2 regions of the Thauera humireducens genome follow, and region 1 is predicted to be linked to the other one. Evidence: predicted binding sites of a transcription regulator. Region 1 holds the regulator's gene; the other holds the start of a gene.
The links. The regulator FNR, encoded in region 1, switches genes on or off when oxygen is low (the NO sensors DNR and NnrR bind a similar motif). The targets are predictions, from matches to a motif close to TTGANCTAGNTCAA.
Positions count from the first base shown of each region.

Region 2: the regulator FNR is predicted to act here: its motif matches at 4,391-4,404, upstream of AC731_RS02330 (nitrite reductase).

Region 1 is NZ_CP014646.1:48,515-55,520, reverse strand. Features, by position in the region: gene AC731_RS00310 (heavy metal translocating P-type ATPase) at 1-622, opposite strand, end outside; gene AC731_RS00305 (MerR family transcriptional regulator) at 693-1,103, shown strand; gene AC731_RS00300 (sulfite exporter TauE/SafE family protein) at 1,109-1,819, opposite strand; gene hemN (oxygen-independent coproporphyrinogen III oxidase) at 1,877-3,268, opposite strand; gene fnr (fumarate/nitrate reduction transcriptional regulator Fnr) at 3,418-4,164, shown strand; gene AC731_RS00285 (SirB2 family protein) at 4,179-4,568, opposite strand; gene AC731_RS00280 (Crp/Fnr family transcriptional regulator) at 4,673-5,353, shown strand; gene AC731_RS00275 (PHA/PHB synthase family protein) at 5,364-7,001, opposite strand.
Region 2 is NZ_CP014646.1:485,942-492,947, forward strand. Features, by position in the region: gene AC731_RS02305 (bifunctional riboflavin kinase/FAD synthetase) at 3-947, opposite strand; gene AC731_RS02310 (N-acetylmuramoyl-L-alanine amidase) at 1,048-2,418, opposite strand; gene tsaE (tRNA (adenosine(37)-N6)-threonylcarbamoyltransferase complex ATPase subunit type 1 TsaE) at 2,367-2,888, opposite strand; gene queG (tRNA epoxyqueuosine(34) reductase QueG) at 2,931-4,007, shown strand; gene AC731_RS02325 (SlyX family protein) at 4,039-4,239, shown strand; gene AC731_RS02330 (nitrite reductase) at 4,469-6,196, shown strand; gene AC731_RS02335 (type IV pili methyl-accepting chemotaxis transducer N-terminal domain-containing protein) at 6,287-7,006, shown strand, end outside.

The DNA of each region.
Region 1 (7,006 bases):
AAGCCTCGAAGTACACGTGCAGGTCGTGGCGGTCGGCCAGCGTGACGACGAGGCTGTAGAAGTAGGCCATCGAGGTGCCGAGTGCGACCAGCACGTCCATGTTCGCGCCGCCGCCGCGCAGCGAGGCCCAGGCGCCGCGATAGAAGCGCGCACCGATCCAGAACTGCACCGGCGTCGCCAGCAGCAGTTGCAGCCAGCGCGGCACCAGATCGTGATGCACCTCGCCGCCGGGCCACAGGCCGAACATCGCCGGCATCTGCGCCGCCAGCGGCAGGCTCAGCACGGCCGCGATCCAGAAGTGGCGAAGTTCCACCCGCCACTCGGCCCGGTGGCGGGCGCGCTCGGCCTCGCGCGCAAGCTGGCGCGCGTCGCTGGCCTGGAAACCCGCGCGTTCGACCGCGGCCGTGGCCTGCGCCAGCGTCAACGCGCCGGGTGCGAAGTGCAACGTGGCGCGCTCGGTGGCGAGATTGACGCTCGCCTGCACGCCAGGCAAGCGGTTGAGCACCTTCTCCAGCCGTGTCGAGCAGGCAGCGCAGGTCATGCCGCCGATGGCCAGTTCGAGGGATTCGGTTGCCGCCGTGCGGGAAGCATCGGGCGGCGTGTTCAGCGTTGCGTGGGACATGGTTTCGGGTATTGCGCAAACATTCGACAAACGGCAGTCTAAACCCCGTACCAAGGTACGGAGTCAACCGGTGGACACGCAAATCGAACGGACATTCACCATCGGCGCATTGGCGCGCGAGGCCGAGGTCGGCATCGAGACCATCCGCTACTACCAGCGCCGCGGCTTGCTGCACGCGCCGGAACGGGGCCATGGCAGCTACCGGCGGTACGGCCTGGCGGAACTCGCGCGGCTGAAGGCGATCCGCCGCGCGCAGCAGCTTGGTTTCTCGCTGGAGGAGATCGATAGCCTGCTCGCCCTCAACGAAGACACGGACCGCGACCGCGCGCGCGAAACGGCACAGGCGAAGATCGCACTGATCGACGCCCGCATTCGCCAGCTTCAGGACATGCGACGCGCGCTGGCCGAACTCGTGCGCTGCTGCCACGACACGCAGGCCGGTGCGCCCTGCCCCATCCTGCGTGCGCTGTCAGGCAGCTGAGCCACTCAGGTCACGCAGACCACGCCACTCCACAGGTCGCCGCCCAGTGTGGGCGCGTGATAGAGCCCGAATACGCCGAAGCCCAGCACCAGCAGGCCGGAGGCGAAGCGCACCTTCGGGTTGCGGGTGAAATCGCGGAAACGCTTGAACAGCATGCCCGCCAGCAGCAGGTTGGGCAGCGTGCCGAGGCCGAAGGCCAGCATCAGCCCGGCGCCGCGCGCACCTGAACCGGTGACGAGCGCCGTGGCGAGGATCGAATAGGTCAGGCCGCAGGGGATGAAGCCCCACAGCAGCCCGAGCGGCAGCGCCTGCTTGACCGAGCGCGCCGGCAGGAAGCGCCGCGTGGCCGGCTGGATGCGGCGCCAGATCACATGCCCCGCACGCTCGACCGGTGCCAGCAGGCGGGTGAAGCCGGTGAGGTAGAGCCCGAGCGCGATCAGCATCAGGTTGGCGAGCACGTAAAGCGTCATCTGCACCGGCAGCATGCCGTCGTACAGCATGCCCACCGAGCCGAGCGCGCCGACCAGGCCGCCGAGTGCGGTGTAGGTGGCGATGCGGCCGAGGTTGTAGGCCAGATGCAGCGGCCATTGCGGCTTGCTGCCGGGCGTCTGCACCTGCACGGTGAGCGCGCCGACAATGCCGCCGCACATCGACACGCAGTGCGTGCCACCAAGCAGGCCGATCAGGAAGACAGCGAAATAACCGGTTTCAGGCATGAGAAGAAAAGGCCCCGCTGCTGCAAAGCCTCATTCTACGCTGCGTTGCCGCAAGGTTCAGATCACGCGCGAGTAGCGCGCGCGCTCGCGGTCGGCCCGCAGATAGCGGTCGAACACCATCGCGATGCCGCGCACCAGCAAGCGTCCCCCGGGCTGCACGCTGATCCAGTCTCCGTCGATCTTGACCAGCCCCGCCTTCTCCATCTCCGCAAGTTCGGTCAGTTCCTCGGCGAAGTACTCCCGGAAGTTGATCAGGTGGGCGATCTCGATCGACTGCATCGACAGTTCGAAATGGCACATCAGCGCCTGGATGATCGCGCGCCGCAGCAGGTCGTCGGCGGTGAGCTCGATGCCACGCAGCACCGGCAGCTCATCGCGGTCGAGCGCGTCGTAGTACTCGTCGAGCGTCTTCACGTTCTGCGCATACACCGGGCCGATCTTGCCGATGGCCGACACGCCGAAGGCGAGCAGATCGCACTCGGCCTGTGTCGAGTAGCCCTGGAAGTTGCGATGCAGGCGCCCCTGGCGCTGCGCAACGGTGAGTTCGTCGTTGGGCTTGGCGAAATGGTCCATGCCGATATAGACATAGCCCGCCTCGGTCAGGCGGCGGATACCCAGTTGCAGCAACTGCAGCTTGGTATCCGGCGTCGGCATGTCACTCATGAAGATGCGACGCTGCGGCTTGAACAGGCCGGGCAGATGCGCATAGCTGTAAAGCGAGATGCGATCGGGCGAGATCTCGAGCACCTGTTCGAGCGTGCGGTTGAAGCTGATGACGTTCTGTTTCGGCAGGCCGTAGATCAGGTCCATGCTGACCGACTTGAAGCCAGTGGCGCGCGCTGCATCGATGACGAGCTTGGTCTCGTCGAAGCTCTGGATGCGGTTGACGGCCTGCTGCACGTCTTCGGCGAAGTCCTGCACGCCGACGCTCATGCGGTTGAAACCAAGCTCGGCCAGCAACTTGACGGTGTCGAAATCGACCTTGCGCGGATCGACCTCGATCGAATATTCGCCGTTGGGCACCAAGGTGAAGTGCTCGCGGACCGAGGCCATCAGTTGCCGCATTTCGTCATGCGAGAGGAAGGTCGGCGTGCCGCCCCCCAGGTGCAACTGCGTCACCTGGCGGCTGCCCTGCAGGCAGGCCGCTTGCATCTCGATCTCTTTAGCAAGGTATTTCAGGTACTTGGCTGAACGCCCATGATCCTTGGTTATGATCTTGTTGCAGGCGCAGTAATAACAGATCGTGTTACAAAATGGGATGTGGAAGTATAATGAGAGCGGTTTGCTGACGCCGCCAATGGCCCGATTTGCAAGCCAGTGCTTGAGCGCGTCGGCATTGAAAGCCTCGACAAAGCGATCCGCGGTCGGGTAAGAGGTATACCGCGGCCCGTTGATGTCGAATCGACGGATCAGCTGCGGATCGAAGATGAGTTCGTTCTGTTCGGTCATGATCTTGCTGCTACTGTGTGTGCCTAACAATGGCAGACCAGCGCAAATTTTTGGTTGACGTGGATCAACGGCCATGGTGATGCCAGCCGGGGACACTGTTAAACCGCGTTTTGGACTCTGTGAGTCGGGATGACGGGATTATCGTGCAGATGAGGGCAAGCGTGGCAATTACCGTGAGCGGGCTCAAGACCGCCTGTTCGCAGTGTAATCTTGTGGAACTGTGCCTGCCCTTCGGCATGCCCGACAGCGAACTGAGCCGCCTGGATGAACTGGTGGGTGCGCGACGCAAGGTGAAGCGCCAGCAGAACCTCTACCGCGCGGGAGACACCTTCGAGGCGATCTACGCGATCCGTGCGGGCTCGTTCAAGACCGACGTGCTGCTCGAAGATGGTCGCGACCAGGTGACCGGCTTCCAGATGACCGGGGAGATTCTCGGTCTGGATGGCATCAGCACCGAGACGCACAGTTGCAACGCCGTCGCGCTGGAAGACAGCGAGGTGTGCGTGATCCCCTACGCCAAGCTCGAACAGTTGTCTCACGAGGTCGAAGGCCTGCAGCATCAGTTCCACAAGGTCATGAGCCGTGAGATCGTGCGCGACCACGGCGTGATGATGCTGCTCGGCTCGATGCGCGCCGAGGAGCGCCTGGCGGCCTTCCTGCTCAACATGTCGCAGCGCTTCACCGCACGCGGTTTTTCGGCGGCCGAGTTCCACCTGCGCATGACGCGCGAGGAAATCGGCTCCTATCTCGGGCTCAAGCTCGAGACCGTGTCACGCGCCTTCTCGCGCTTCCAGGAAGAAGGCCTGATCGCCGTGCAGCAGAAGCACATCCGCCTGCTGGATACCGCCGGCCTGCGCAAGCTCATCCAGCACCAGACGGCCGGCAGCGGGCGCTGAGGCGCGCCCGGCGATCAGGCGGCAACCGCCAGGTAACCTGCGACATTCTTGGTCAGTGCCACCGAGGCGATCCACGCATACACCAGCAATGCGGCGGCGAAGGCGCCGAGCCGGATCCCCTTCGTCCTGCCGCGCTTCAGCGCAACCGTGCCGAGCAGGATGTAGGCGATCAGGCCGAACACCTTTGCCGTCACCCACCCTGCGTCGAAGGGATACTGCTGGATCATGACCGCCAGCGCGATCGCACTCAACAACAGGGCGCTGTCGACGACGTGAGGCAGCACCCGTGCCGGCAGGGCGTTCAGGCGCGGGCTGCCCGTCATCATCCAGAAGCCGCGCAGCAGGAACCCCATGGCGCTGAGCACCACGCAGGTGACATGAAGGTGCTTGATTGCGAAATACATGCGTACTCCCACCCGGACCGGCATCGCGCGTGCCGCGCGGCGCCCCGGGGTCGATTAGAATTGCCGTCAATAATGAGATCGCTTCCACCCAGGAACGCACGGACATGACCCACGCCGCCCTCGACCTGCCTGCGCTGCTCAAGCGCATCCCGCTGTTCAGCGAACTCTCGGACACCGATCTCGAGCTTGTCGCGCGCTACACGCGTGACCGCCACATCGGGCGTGGCGAGGTGCTGTTCCAGCGCGGCGACCAGCCGCATGGCTTTTACTTCGTCGTCTCGGGTCAGGTCAAGCTCGCCTTTTCGTCGCCACAGGGGACCGAGAAGGTCGTGGAGATCATCGGCCCGATGCAGAGCTTCGGAGAGGCCGTGATGTTCATGAACAAGCCCTATCCGGTGTTCGCCGAAGCGCTGACCGAAACACTGCTGATCCACGTCGGCCAGGCCGTGGTCACCGAGCTGATCGACCAGGACTCCACCTTCGCGCACAAGCTCCTCGCCGGCATGGCCATCCGCCTGCACGGGCTGATCCAGGACGTGGAGACCTATTCGCTGCGCTCGAGCATCCAGCGTGTGATCGGCTACCTGCTGCAGGTCGCCGACAGCGACACGCCGTGCGAGATCGCGCTGCCGACCAGCAAGCAGGTCATCGCTTCACGCCTGAACCTGACGCCCGAAACCCTGTCGCGCATCTTTCACGACCTCAGCGAATCGGGCCTGATCAGCGTTCAGGGCAAACGCATCACCTTGCACGACCCGACCCGCCTCGCCCGCTACCAGGCCTGAGGACTGCCCGCTACTTCTCGAGCACGTAGCTGCCCGGTGCCGCGCACAGCGCCGGGAAGCGCTTGCTGGCGGCCGGACGCGCCTCCACCTCGTCCCCCGCGCGCGGCTTGAGCCAGCGCATCCAGTCCTCCCACCAGCTGCCGGCATGCTCTTCCGCGCGCCTGCGCCACGAGTCTGTCGTGTCCGAGCGCTGGGCGTCGGCCGCCCAATAGCGCCGCTTCGGCGGATGCACGACGGGGTTGACGATGCCGAGGATGTGCCCCGAGCTCGACAGCACGAAGCGCTTGTTGCCGACGACGTGGTTGTTGACCGCGAAGGTCTGGCGCCACGGCGCGATGTGATCGTCCTCCGCGGACACCGCGTAGAGCGGCTGCCGGATCACCGACAGGTCGAGCGTCTCGCCGGCCACCTGCAGCGCATTGGTCTGGATGAGGCGATTGTGCAGGTAGAGCTCGCGCAGGTACCACGCGTGCATCGCGTACGGCATGCGCGTGGTGTCCATGTTCCAATACAGCACGTCGAACGGAGGCGGCGAATCACCGTACAGCCAGCCCTGCACGACGTAGTGCCAGATCAGGCTGTTCGAGCGCAGCAGCCGGAACGATGCCGCCATCTCCCCGCCATCCAGGTAACCCTTGCGTGCCATCCGATCGCACAGATAGTCGATACTGCTCTCGTCGATGAAGACCTCGATGTCGCCGGGCTTGTGGAAATCCACCAGCGTCGTGAACAGGGTCCAGTCGGCGACTGGCATGGCGTCCGGGGCATAGTGGCGGTTCGCCCAGGCCATGTACATCGCGAGCGCCGTGCCGCCGATGCAGTAACCGACCGCATGCACGCGCTCCACGCCGGCAAACTCACGCGCCACGCGCACGATCGTGTCGACGCCGTCCAGCAGGTAGTCGTCGAAACCGACGTCCCGCATCGACGCATCCGGGTTCTTCCAGCTCGTGATGAAGACGTCCAGGCCCTGGTCGAGCAGGAAGCGGATCATGCTCTTCTTCGGCACGAGGTCAAGCACGTAGAACTTGTTGATCCACGGCGTGACGATGACGACAGGTTCGGCATGCACGCGCGGCTGGGTCGGCGCGTAGTGGATGACTTCGAGCAGCCGGTTGCGGAACACGACCGCGCCCGGCGTGGTGGCGAGATTCTCGCCGACCTTGAAGTCCTCGGGGTCGGTCATGCGGACGTTGCCGGCCTGGAGATCGTCGAGGAAATTGCGGAAGCCCCGCACGAGACTGTCGCCCCGTGTCTCGATGGCCTTGCGCATCGCCACCGGGTTGGTGAGCAGGTAGTTGGTGGGCGCCACCGCATTGAGCCACTTTCGCCACCAGAAGGCAGCCCGGCGCCGCTCCTTGCTGGAAAGCGCGGGCGTGTCGTACAGCATGTCCTGCGTGTGATGCGTGAACGCGAGGTACCACTCCTTGATCAAGTCCCAGGTCGGCGATTCGGTCCATACCGGATCGGCGAAGCGCGCATCGTCCGCATTCGGCGCGATGGGATCCTGGCTGGGTACGCCCAGCATCCGGTCAAGGGTATGCCACTGCAGGCGCCACAGATCGTTCGACAGGCGTACCGCGCGCTCGGCGAGCTCCTGCGGATGCGCCAGCCAGGCCAGCTGGGCATGCACGATCGGGGCGGACATACCGA
Region 2 (7,006 bases), 440 kb from region 1:
GTTCAGGCCTGAAGGCGGTCGGGGTGGTCGGCAAACCACTGCCGTGCGATGTCGGCGTCGAGTGCAATCTGGGTGCGCAGGGCGTCGAGCGATTCGAACTTGCGCTCGGCACGCAGCTTGTGCAGGAAGTGCACGCGGATGTGGGCGCCATAGCAGCTCTGCGTCCAGTCGAAGAGATGCACTTCCAGACGCGCGCGTCCTGCGGATGTCGCGGTGGGACGAACGCCGATGTTCGCCACCCCGGCGATGCGCTTGCCGGCTAGTCCTTCGACGCCCACTGCATAGACGCCGGTGAGCGCCGGCCGGCGGTGCTTCATCTGGATGTTGGCGGTCGGGAAGCCCAGCTGGCGACCGATCTTGTCGCCATGGCTGACGCGGCCGGCAATGCTGTAAGGGCGCCCGAGCAGGCGCGCGGCATGCTCCAGGTCGTCCTCGCCGAGCGCGTCGCGTACCGCGGAGCTCGATACACGCTCGCCCTGGACGCCGAGCGTCGGCATGGATTCGACCCCGAAGCCATGTCTGTCGCCCGCCGCCTGCAGCATCGCGAAGTTGCCCTGACGGCGCGCGCCGAAGCAGAAGTCGTCGCCGACGAAAAGGTGGCGCACACCCAACCCACGGACCAGCGTGTCCTCGATGAAGGCTTGCGCGGTCTGCGATGCAAAGCGGGCGTCGAAGCGGCACACGTAGGTACGGTCGACACCTGCGGCGCCCAGCAGCAGCAGCTTCTCGCGCAGCGAGGCGAGGCGGGCGGGGGCGTCGGACGGGCTGAAGTACTCACGCGGGTGCGGTTCGAATGTGAGCACGACAGCCGGCAGGCCGAGTGAACGCGCCTTGTCGGTGAGTAGCTTGAGCAGCGCCTGATGGCCGAGGTGGACACCATCGAAGTTGCCGATGGTCAGCACCGCGGCGGTGTCGGCTCGCTCGGGAATCCCGCGAAAAACCCGCATAAGCGCCTGAAAAAAGCGGCAATTATAACGGCAAAGCGCGACCGTGCGGGCTTGCCGCGGACCGCGTCGGTTGCGATAGGGTCCGCAGGCCGCGGGGTGTTCAGCCGAGTTGGGCGACGCGCGTCGTACCCGCTGGCGGGTTGGTCTCGAAGTAGCGCCGGATTCCGCGCAGCAGGGCGTTGGCCATTTTTTCCTGGTAGGCCTCGTCGTTCAGGCGGCGCTCTTCCTGCGGGTTGCTTATGAAGGCCGTCTCGACGAGCACCGAGGGGATGTCCGGCGCCTTCAGGACCGCGAAGCCCGCCTGTTCGACATCCTGCTTGTGCAGGCGGTTGATGCCGCCGATCTCGCCGAGCATGGCGCGGCCGAGCTTGAGGCTGTCGTTGATCGTCGCGGTCTGCGACAGATCGAGCAGGGTGCGGGCGATGTGGCCGTCCTGGCGGGCGAGATTGACGCCACCAACGAGGTCGGCGTCGTTTTCCTTTTGCGCCAGCCAGCGTGCCGCGGTACTCGAGGCGCCGCGCTCGGACAGCACGTAGACCGAGCTGCCGTTGGCCTCGGGTTTGACGAAGGCGTCGGCGTGGATGGACACGAAGAGGTCGGCACGCACGCGGCGCGCGCGCGTGACACGCTGCTGCAGCGGCACGAAATAGTCGCCGTCGCGCGTCAGCACCGCGCGCATGTTCGGTTCGGCGTCGATCTTGCGCTTGAGGCGGCGGGCGATGGAGAGCGTGACGTTCTTCTCGTAGCTGCCCGCGGCGCCGATCGCACCCGGGTCTTCGCCGCCGTGGCCCGGATCGAGCACGACGGTAAACAGGCGATTGACGTTCGGGTCGGCGCGGCGGGCGGTGCTGCGTTCCGCCGGCGGATTCCCGTTGTCGGAAACGCTGGCCTGGGCGCTGTCCTGGCCAGCGTCGCCCGCCGCGGCGTCCATCGGCGAATCCTTCATGATCAGCGCCAGCAGCGGGTCGTGCTCCTCGGTCGAGTGCAGGTCGAGCACCAGACGGTGGCCGTAGTTGCCGACCGGTGCAAGGGTGAACACCTGCGGATTCACCGGCGCTTTCAGTTCGACCACCACGCGCACGACACCGGGGCGGTTCTGGCCCGCGCGGATCAGGCGGATGTACGGGTCGGACTCCATGACCTTGGAGGGCAGGGACTGCAGCACGCTGTCGAGGTGAACGCCCTCGAGGTCGACCACCAGTCGGTCGGGGTCGGGCACCAGCATGTGGCTATAGCGCAGGGTGGTCGAGCCCTCGAGCGTGATGCGGGTGTATTCGGCCGACGGCCAGACGCGAACGGCGAGCAGGCTGGCCGGCGCTGCGTGGCCGACAGGGCTGACCAGCAGGGCCAGCGTCGCCCCGGCGAACTTGAGCAGGCGACGACGATCGATGCCCTGCGCAAGCGCAGCATCCGGCTCCGTCAGGACGCCGGGTCCGCGCCCCGCAATGCTTTCCCCAGTTCGATCACGCATGTCCGCCCCGCATCCGTATTGCCATCGATCTCCACAAACCGCCCGGAATCATGGGTTTCGAGCCGGATTTCGAGGTCAGGCGGCGGCAGATAGGGGGCGGCTTTGTCCGGCCATTCCACTACACATACGCCCTGACTCGCGAAGTATTCGTCCAGCCCCGCGTCCAGATATTCTTCGGGCGAATTGAAGCGATAAAAATCAAAGTGATATAAGTCTAATCTAGAAACAACGTAAGGTTCAATCAAGGTGTATGTCGGACTTTTCACCTTGCCTTCGTGACCGAGTGCCCGCAGCAGCCCGCGCGTGAGCGTCGTCTTGCCCATGCCGAGGTTGCCCTGCAGCCAGATTCTGAGCCCCGGACGCAGGGTGGCGGCCAGTGCGGCGCCGATGGCTTCGGTGTCGGCCTCGGCGGGCAAGTGCGCGCGGAGGCGGGCGCCGCTATCATCGGCGGCCTTGAGCAACTCGATCATGGAATCCTCTCGTTGATGGCTGAAAACGCGGCGGCAGACGGCATGGCGGGTGCCGATGGCACCCCGTTCGACGGGGCCGCCCTGCTGGCCCGCATCCGCCAGTGGGCGGCGGAACTCGGTTTCGGCGCCGTCGGCGTCGCGGACACCGACCTGCACGAGGCCGAGCCCGGGCTCACGGCATGGCTGAATGCCGGTTTTCACGGCGGGATGGATTATATGGCGCGCCACGGCATGAAGCGTGCGCGTCCGGCCGAACTGGTGCCCGGAACCCTGCGCGTGATCAGCCTGCGGCTCGACTACTGGCCCGACGCCGCCGATGCCGGAGCGAACCTGGCCGATGGCCAGCGTGCCTACGTCTCGCGCTATGCACTGGGGCGCGACTACCACAAGGTCTTGCGCAACCGGCTGCAGAAGCTGGCCGAGCGGATCGCCGCCGAGGTGCCGCACGCGTACCGCGTGTTCACGGACTCGGCGCCGGTACTCGAGGTCGAGCTGGCCAGTCGCAACGGGCTGGGCTGGCGCGGCAAGCACACCTTGCTGCTGGATCGCAGCGCCGGCTCCTATTTCTTCCTCGGTGAGATCTTCACCGACCTGCCGCTGCCGGTCGATGAGCCGGTCGAACCGCACTGCGGTCGCTGCACCGCCTGCATCGACGCCTGTCCGACCGGCGCCATCGTCGCGCCCTACCAGGTCGACGCGCGGCGCTGCATCTCCTATCTGACGATCGAACTGCACGGCCCGATTCCCGAGGCGCTGCGCCCGTCGCTGGGCAATCGCATCTATGGCTGCGACGACTGCCAGCTGGCGTGCCCGTGGAACCGCTTCGCACGCCTGACGGCGGAGGGCGACTTCGCGCCGCGTCATGGCCTGGACACTGCGCGCCTCGTCGAACTGTTCGCCTGGAGCGAGGCGGTGTTTGCCGAACGCACTGCCGGCAGCCCGATCCATCGCATCGGTCACGAACGCTGGCTGCGCAACATCGCGGTGGCGCTGGGCAACGCGCCGGCCGCGCCGGATGTGCTCGCCGCCTTGCAGGCGCGCGCCGACCATCCCTCGGCCCTGGTGCGCGAACACGTGGCATGGGCGCTGGCGCGGCATGGCGCGCCCCTTGCCGGCTAGAATCGCGCCCCTCAACTCACCGGATACCCGCATGGAAGACCGCCTCGAAGCGCTCGAAACCAAGATCATGTCGGCCGAGGATCAGCTCGACGAACTGAACCGCACCGTTTGGCGCCAGCAGCAGGAGCTCGACCTGCTGCGCGAGCAGGTGCGACAGCTGGCGCAGCAGGTCAAGACCATCCAGCCGGGCGCGCCGAACCGTCCGGAAGACGAGATCCCGCCGCACTGGTAGGACATCCACGGAACGCCTCGGAGGCGGACGCGCGCGCGTGTTCGCGACACCCTCGGCCGGGCCCGGGAGACCGGCAGGAAGCGACACCCTTACCCTCGATCAAGTCCGGTTTGGCCTGAAACCCGCACGCCGACCGGGGTTTTAGGCCCTCTTGATTTTCATCAAAGCGGCGATTTTCCTGCTTGCGAAATTGCGCCACCGATTTCGTTTTCAGCCAGGAGAAGGGACCATGAAGTCAGCAGCTTTGAAGCAGTTCGGGGTGCTTGCGGTGTCGACGCTCGCGCTCGCATGTCAGGTGGCCTTCGCCGAGGCCCCGGCCGGACATGGCGATGCGGCGATGAAGGAGTACCAGGCCGGCGGCTCGCCGATGGCCGACGTGCCGATGCACCACGACATCAACCCGCTGGCGCCGCGCATGTCCGAGCCCGAGTTCGACAAGGCCAAGCGCATCTTCTTCGAGCGTTGTGCCGGCTGCCACGGCGTGCTGCGCAAGGGGGCGACCGGCAAGGCGCTGACGCCCGACATCACGCTGGAGAAGGGGCTCGAGTACCTGAAGGTCTTCATCAAGTACGGTTCGCCCGGCGGCATGCCGAACTGGGGTACGTCCGGTGTGCTGAGCGACGACGAGGTCGACCTGATGGCGCGCTACATCCAGCAGACGCCGCCGGCGCCGCCCGAGTACGGCCTCAAGGAAATGGAAGCGTCGTGGAAGGTCGTCGTCCCGGTCGAAAAACGTCCGACGAAGAAGATGAACGATCTCAATCTCGAGAACCTGTTCTCGGTGACGCTGCGCGATGACGGCAAGATCGCGCTGATCGACGGCGACAGCAAGAAGATCGTCAGCGTTCTCGAGACCGGCTACGCGGTGCACATCTCGCGCATGTCGGCCTCGGGCCGCTACCTGTTCGTGATCGGCCGCGATGCCAAGATCAACCTGATCGACCTGTGGATGGAGAAGCCGGACACGGTCGCGGAGATCAAGGTCGGCCTCGAGGCGCGCTCGGTGGAGAGCTCCAAGGCCAAGGGCTGGGAGGACAAGTACGCCATCGCCGGCACCTACTGGCCGCCGCAGTTCGTGATCATGGACGGCGACACGCTGCAGCCGCGCAAGATCGTCTCCACCCGCGGCATGGTCACCGGCACCCAGGACTATCACCCCGAGCCGCGCGTGGCCGCGATCGTGTCCTCGCACTTCAATCCGGAATTCTTCGTCAATGTGAAGGAAACCGGCATGGTGTATTCGGTGGACTATCGCGACCTCGAGAACCTGAGCATCAAGATGATCGAGGCGGCGCCCTTCCTGCACGACGGGGGCTTCGAGTCCACGCACCGCTACTTCATGGACGCAGCCAACGCATCGGACAAGATCGCGGTCATCGATACCAAGGAAGGCAAGCTGGAGAAACTGGTCGACGTGGGCAAGGTGCCGCACCCGGGTCGTGGCGCGAACTTCGTCGATCCGAAGTTCGGCCCGGTATGGGCCACCGGCCACCTGGGCGACGAGACGATCTCCTTGATCGGCACCGATCCGCACCAGCACCCGGACAATGCCTGGAAGGTGGTGCGCACGCTGAAGGGCCTGGGGGGCGGATCGCTGTTCCTGAAGACGCATCCGACGTCGAAGAACCTGTGGGCCGACACCACGCTGAACCCGGACGAGAAGATCAGCCAGTCGGTTGCCGTGTGGGACATCGACAACATCGACAAGGGCTACGAGCTGATCCCCGTCGGCGAGTGGTCCGGCGTCAAGGCCGGCCCGAAGCGCGTCGTTCAGCCGGAATACAATAAGGCGGGCGACGAGGTCTGGTTCTCGGTCTGGAATGGTGCGGACCAGGAGTCGGCGATCGTCGTCGTCGATGACAGGACGCGCAAGCTCAAGGCCGTGATCCGTGATCCCAGGTTGATCACGCCGACGGGCAAGTTCAACGTCTACAACACGCAACACGACGTGTACTGAGGCGCCTGCGAGTCCCTCGGGGGAGAGGGCAGCCCCTCCCCGGATTGCTCAGTCCGTCGCCTTGCCGAACCATCTAGAGGTGTCGTTGAAGTGATCGCCCCAACGAGGGACGCCCTTTGGGCGCAACGCAAGCTGCTGGCGGCCGAGCCGCTCTTTGCCGGCCTGCCGGCGGCCTTGTTCGACGAACTGGCGGTGGGTAGCCGCGTGCTCGAACTGAACGCGCAGAGCCTGCTCTACCGTGCCGAGGATCCGATCCACGAGGCCTTCGTGCTGGCCAGCGGCAGCGTGGCGCGCGAGCACCTGCTGCCCACCGGCAACGAGAAGGTGCTGGAACTGGCGCAGGCGCCGCAGGTGCTCGCGCTCGGCGAACTACTGGCGCGCACGCATTACGGCGCATCGTGCAGGGCGCTCGCCCACAGCGTCGTCGTTGCGATCGACATCCGCCGCCTGCGCGGGGCCATCCAGAAGGACCCTGCGTTGAGCTGGCGGATCGTGCAGACGCTGGCGAAGCGCCAGTGCGCGATCGAGTTCGACGTTTCCGGCCACCATTCGGGGGCCACCGGCGCACAACGCATCCTCGACTACCTGCTCGCGCAGGCGGGTGATCGCATCGGTCTCGCCGGCGAGACCACGGTCGTGCTGAAGGCCAGCAAGAAGATCATTGCGGCCCGCATCGGCATGACCCCCGAGTCCTTTTCACGCAGCCTGCGCCAACTCAGCGATCAAGGTGTGGTCGTCGTCGAGGGGCGCAAGGTGCACGTCCAGCACGCCGCGCTGAGCGATATCGAAGCCGGCAAGTCGGGCCAGCGC